One region of the Exiguobacterium sp. RIT452 genome, then DNA from elsewhere that is predicted to be linked to it. Evidence: riboswitches for the same ligand, from Rfam matches in the RefSeq annotation. Region 1 holds a riboswitch; the other holds the start of a gene.
What was found. A riboswitch is a leader RNA that binds a small molecule or an ion and turns the genes downstream of it on or off. The one in region 1 is predicted to bind FMN.
Positions count from the first base shown of each region.

Region 2: it holds a riboswitch for FMN, as region 1 does, so the genes downstream of both, ribD (bifunctional diaminohydroxyphosphoribosylaminopyrimidine deaminase/5-amino-6-(5-phosphoribosylamino)uracil reductase RibD) here and D3D03_RS08685 (ECF transporter S component) in region 1, are expected to answer to the same signal.

Region 1 is NZ_QXJB01000002.1:641,395-644,514, reverse strand. It holds gene D3D03_RS08695 (NAD(P)/FAD-dependent oxidoreductase) at 1-1,037, opposite strand, end outside; gene D3D03_RS08690 (YuzB family protein) at 1,130-1,363, shown strand; gene D3D03_RS08685 (ECF transporter S component) at 1,427-1,993, opposite strand; FMN riboswitch at 2,153-2,293, opposite strand; gene D3D03_RS08680 (HesB/IscA family protein) at 2,411-2,761, shown strand; gene D3D03_RS08675 (NAD-dependent epimerase/dehydratase family protein) at 2,895-3,120, shown strand, end outside.
Region 2 is NZ_QXJB01000008.1:67,244-70,363, reverse strand. It holds gene D3D03_RS14615 (MetQ/NlpA family ABC transporter substrate-binding protein) at 1-204, shown strand, start outside; gene D3D03_RS14610 (M20 family metallopeptidase) at 232-1,443, shown strand; FMN riboswitch at 1,598-1,742, shown strand; gene ribD (bifunctional diaminohydroxyphosphoribosylaminopyrimidine deaminase/5-amino-6-(5-phosphoribosylamino)uracil reductase RibD) at 1,901-2,947, shown strand; gene ribE (riboflavin synthase) at 2,932-3,120, shown strand, end outside.

The sequences.
Region 1 (3,120 bases):
TGTTTCCAGAGCACGCCGGACTTCAACAGGCGTGGGACTTTTCCGGTCAGCGCCTGTTTCCCCATGACGATTCCGAATCCGTCTGATTTTCCGAGCGATCCGAGCATCCCGCGTAACTTGATTTCCGGCAGTTTCGGTAACTTCTTGCCGGCCCATTTCGCCTGCAGGACATCGACGACTTGATCGGCTTGGTGTTCTGCGAGCTGACCGCTTGGAGCATACGGCAAACTGGCACAGTCCCCGATGACGAAGACATTTTCATGTTCCGGCACATGGTGGTGTTCCGTCAGCTTGATCCGTCCACCGCTGTCTGCTTCAAACCCAAGATCGCGCACGACTTTGACCGGTTGCGTGCCGGCCGTCCAAATCGTCAAGTTCGACGGATAGGCGTCATCCCCGTTTTGGACGTCATCCGCCGTGACAAACGTGACGTTGGAATTGTTGATGACTTCGACGTCGTGCTCTTCGAACCATTCCTGAACGTACGTCGATACTTTATCCGAGAGGAAGGACAAGACAGACGGACCGCGGTCGAATAACCGGATTTTTAAATCTTTCCGGCTTTCATGCAGTTCACTGGCCAGTTCGACACCGGAGAGACCGGCTCCGACGATCGAAACGATCGCCCCCGGAGAAAGTCCGCAGATCGCTTGTTGTGTTTTCCGTGATTCCTCGAGTGTCTGGATGCTGTACGTAAACTCTTGTGCGCCCGGTATGTTATGGTATTTGTCTTCACACCCTAAAGCGATGACTAAATCATCATAAAAAAGTTCCGTACCGTCTTGCAGATGGACGGAGTTCGTCTCGGGTGAAATCTGGACGACGTGACCATATTTATATGTGAGGTGTTCTCCTTCCGGAAATGCGATTCGGACATCCCGATCCGACAATGTTCCGGCAGCCAGTGCGTAATATTCTGTTTTTAAGGCATGATACGGTAAACGATCGACGAGTGTCACAGCGACCTCTTCATCCTTGAATCGTTCACAAATCCGCATCCCACCGTATCCGCCACCTAAAACAACCAGTTGCTTCATAACTTAAAATCCCCCTTAGTTCCCCTAAATCAGTCTGACCTTGTATAATACGACATGAGGAAAGATAATTCCTGCTTGAAGGAGGAAAAAAAGTGAATCCGATTATTGAATTTTGTATCAGTAACTTAGCGACGGGGACCCAGGTCGTCATGCAACAACTCGAACGGGACCCGAATGTCGATGTCGTCGAATATGGTTGCCTCGGATATTGCGGGATCTGCTCACTCGATCATTTTTGTCTGGTCGATGGCGAAACCGTTGTCGGAGAGACACCGGAAGAACTGCTTGAAAAGATTTATCAGAAAATCGAAGAAAACGAGCTCTAAAAAAATCCCCGTGTCTCAGATGAGACCGGGGATTTATGTCTGTCAGCGGGCGCGGCTTCGGACTTAGAAGGATTGTTGGCGACGCATCATCCATGGTTTGAGTTTCAAGAACAGCGGAATGAAGAGTGCTGAGATGAACATCGCCTTGATGATGTTAAACGGCAGGATACCGGCCGTGATCGTCGTCCATTTGACGGCTGGATCCAACATGTAATCCATTCCGAAGAACCAAGCATACGCTGGAAGAATTAAGATATAGTTGAGGATTGCGAGACCAAGTGCCATCGTGATCGTACCTGCGACAAGACCGGTTGCAAGACCTTTTGTAGATTTCTTTTTATGGTAGAACCAACTGACCGGAAGAATGAAGGCGACACCGGCAGCGAAGTTTGCGAGCTCTCCGACCGGAACACCGCTTCCGCGGAAGATGTAGTACAAGACGTTTTTGAGTGCTTCGACGATGACACCTGCAATCGGTGAGAACATGATGGCAGCGATCAAAGCGGGAACGTCACTGAAGTCGATCTTCAGATAGTTCGGTAAAAACGGCAGTGGAAAGTTGAGTAACATGAGAACAAACGAAATTGAACCTAACATGGATAACGTGACCATCTTTTGTGTGCGTTTCATACGAGTATAATCTCCTTTTGCTCGTTCCTCTCGATGAAGTATTGGCATGGCTGCGTCCAAAATAAACCCCCATCGAAAAGTGTTCGATAGGGGAGAAGTCCGCAATAAACTAAACCTGAACGATTTTTGCAAAAATCGGTTCAAGAAATAGAAACATGCCGCCATCTTCTCCCATCCAGACTATACTGTCGGCTCCTGAGTCACACAGAATCAGCAAATAGCGCCCTATTCGCTCGCGGGCTTCAGACGAATCGTCTGTTTACCGCCGGTCGGGAATTTCACCCTGCCCTGAAGATGGAACGATTTAATTTTTTTTGATACAACTCCTTTATACAACGAATTCAAGATAGTTTCAAGCAACTAGGTTTCGATTCCCTCTGAAATTGCGTATACTGATAAAAAAGGGAAGGTGATGACATGATTCATTTAACAGAAGCGGCCGCACTCCAAGTCAAAGAGATGATGTTGCAGGCGCCGAACGATGAACAGAATCTGCGGATGCTCGTTCAAGGCGGCGGATGCAGTGGTCTCTCCTACGGTATGGGCTTTGACAGCCAAAAGGAGACTGACTTAACCTTTGAGCAACATGGGGTGAAAGTGATTGTCGATCAAAAAGATTATCCGGTCGTCAAAGGACTGGAAGTAGATTATAAACAATCGATGCTCGGCGGTGGATTCACGATCACGAATCCGAACGCCATTGCGACATGTGGATGCGGGACGTCGTTCCGGACCGCAACAAATGCCGGTACACCCGGCGGATGTTAATCTAATCCGTTTCACCGCAGACGATGCCGTCTGCGGTTTTTTTGTTTTCAAAGCGAGAGGAACAGGACTTCACGGTGTAGATGGAGAAGGACTAACAAGAACGTTAGAACGCCATGACGAGGGAGGACTATCGATGCGGAAAGTACTGATTTTTGGTGGAACACGTTACTTTGGTCGACGTTTGGCATTACGGCTTGCGGAATCGGGGGATGATGTGACGATTGTCACGCGCGGCGAGCATACACCGCCGGTCGCGAAGGGCTTGACATTTTTTAAGGGAGACCGGACGTCAAGCAGTACGATGAAGGATCTTGGAAGTCAGAACTGGGACATCATCTATGACAATATCTGCTTTAATC
Region 2 (3,120 bases), on a different contig from region 1:
ATCAAGGACTCGATTCTCCATGAAAATGAAACAGCGAAACCCTACATCAACATCATCGCGACACGGACGGAAGACAAAGACAAAAAGACGTTGAAGAAAATCGCTTCACTGTACCAACAGGATGATGTCGCGGAATTCATCAAAAAAGAGTACAAAGGAAGCACGATTCCGACGTTCGTCCCACTCAGTGACATCGGCGAATAACTAAAAATCCAAAGGAGCGTGACCCAAATGACGGTTCAGACAAAACGGGAAAACTTGATTCAAACGATTGAGCAGGATATCGAACAAAAACGCGAGTCGTATCTCGAGACGAGTCACCGGATTCATGCGACACCCGAGATTGGGAACGAGGAATATTTTGCCTCGCGCCATCATGCGGAACGCCTGACGGCAGAAGGGTTCACAGTTGAGCTCGGGGTCGCGGGACACGACACGGCGTTTTTGGCCCGGAAGACTTCGGATAAACCGGGGGCGACGGTTGCCTTCCTTGCCGAATACGATGCGTTGCCGGGGATTGGTCACGCCTGCGGTCACAATATCATCGGCACGACGAGTGTCGCAGCGGCGATCGCACTCAGTAAAATCATCGATGAGGTCGGGGGCAGTGTCGTCGTGCTCGGAACACCGGCAGAGGAAGGTGGACCAAACGGCAGTGCGAAAGGCAGCTTCGTCAAACATGACCTCCTGACAGGGATCGATGCGGCACTGATGATTCATCCGTCCGGACAAACGCGGATTACCGGTTCCTCGCTTGCCGTCGATCCACTCGATTTTGCCTTTACCGGCAAGCCGGCTCACGCGGCAGCGTCACCGGAAGAGGGCATCAATGCACTCGACGCCGTCATCCAACTCTTTAACGCCATCAATGCCTTGCGCCAGCAATTACCGAGCGATGTCCGGATTCACGGCATCATCACGGATGGCGGCGACGCGCCGAATATCATTCCGGAATACGCCAAAGCCCGCTTCTTCATCCGGGCGACGACGCGCGAACGGTTGAATGACGTGACGAAGAAGGTCAAAGCCGTTGCCGAAGGGGCGGCGCTTGCGACCGGGGCGACGCTTGAGGTCATCGCATTCCAAAATGAGGTCGACAATCTCCTGTTCAACCGGACGTTTGACGAGATTTTCCGAGAAGAGGCGACTGCGCTCGGGGAAGACGTCAAGACGGATGAACGCCCGGGTCTTGGTTCGACTGACGCCGGTAACATCAGCCAGGTCCTGCCGACGATCCATCCGTACATCAAGATCGGAGCGGATGATTTGGTCGCCCACACGGAAAGTTTCCGGGAAGCAGCGCGTTCGGAACAAGGCGATGAAGCCCTAATCGCCGGCGCAAAAATCCTGGCTCGGACGGCGTTACGCCTGTTGACGGACGGACAGTTGCTCGGGACGGTCAAACAGGAGTTCCATGACCGAAAAAACGGCTACTTGGCTTAATAGATAAAACGAAAAGTATGTTTCTGTCCGACGGATGATGTCTTTTAAAGTCCGTCAGATAGCGCATACTTTTTGTCGGAAATGGAAGTAAAAACAAATTCTTTTTTGTATTTTAAAATAACCTGTGCTAGTCTTGAGCTGTACAACTGAATAACCAGTTCTTCGGGGTAGGGTGAAAATCCCAACCGGCGGTGATGCGATTTTTGAATCGACGAGCCCGCGACCCATAGTGTACGCACTATGGCTGACTTGGTGTGATTCCAAGGCCGACGGTAAAGTCCGGATGGGAGAAGAACGAAAAAATGTGCTTGAAACCATTTTCTGAAAAAATACATTCAGAGAAAGGTCTATTTCTGTATGCTTTTAAACAGAAAAACAAGACGTTTCTTTCGTGACCCTTCAATCATGACGCCCTGCAAATGCAGCGGCGTCTTTTTCTTTTGAAAGGAGCGAAATCATGAAAAATAGAATGCATCATGCGATGCAATTGGCAGAGATGTTAGACGGACAAACAAGTCCAAATCCAAGTGTCGGCTGTGTGATCACGAAGCACGGACGGATCATCGGTTTTGGAGCGCACCGGTTTGCCGGCGGTCCCCATGCCGAAGTCGAAGCGTTACGGATGGCGGGAGAGGCGGCACGCGGCGCCGATCTGTATGTCACGCTGGAACCGTGTAACCATCACGGCAAAACACCTCCTTGCACGGAAGCAATCATTGCCGCCGGAATCAAGCGCGTGTTCGTCGCGACGGAAGATCGTCATTCGATCGTCGCGGGGCAGGGCATTGCACGTCTGCGCGACGCCGGACTGACGGTCGAAGTCGGATTGCTGCAAGACGAAGCGGTTCGTTTTTATACACCGTTTTGGCAAAGTATCGAGCGAAAACGGCCGGCTGTCACGGTGAAGATTGCTCAGACGCTAAACGGAATCATCACGACAGGTGAAAAACGCTGGATTACGTCAGAAGCCGCGCGAACGGCGGGACGCCGGTTGCGGGCAACACATGACGCCATCTTGGTCGGAAGTGAGACGGTTTTAATTGATGATCCGGCCCTGACGTTACGCAGTGAAGAGGGAATCGAACCGATTCGGGTCCTCGTTGATCGACGGGGGCGGTTGTCGGAGACGTTTCAGGTTTTGCATGACGGCTTGAATCCGACGTACTGGCTGACGGAACAGCCGCGAATCAGTTCCAAGCCGAATGTTACCGTCCTTGTCGGCACGTACTCGACACCGGACCAGATTCTCGAGACCTTATACGAACAAGGCATCCGGAGCCTCTTGATTGAAGGCGGGCCGACCATCCAGTCGGCATTTTTGGCAGCCGACCTTGTGGATCGAATCGATGTCTATCAGGCGCCTTCCGTCTTGAAGGGAACCAGTGGTTTGACGGGTACCGTAGAGGTCGAAGACCGATTTGCACTGACAGACGCCGAGCCGATCGGTCAGGATATCCATCTGCGGTATGAGCGGAAAGGAGAATGGACATGTTCACAGGATTGATTGAAGAAGTCGGAACGATCAAACGAAAAGTCCCGCGGCCGAACGGTCTGGCGCTGGAAATCGAAGCCCGGCACGTGCTCGAAGGAACAAAAATCGGTGACAGTATCGCGGTCGACGGCATCTGTTTGACCGTCACGGCGATGACAGCAACCGGATTTACGGCGGATGCGGTC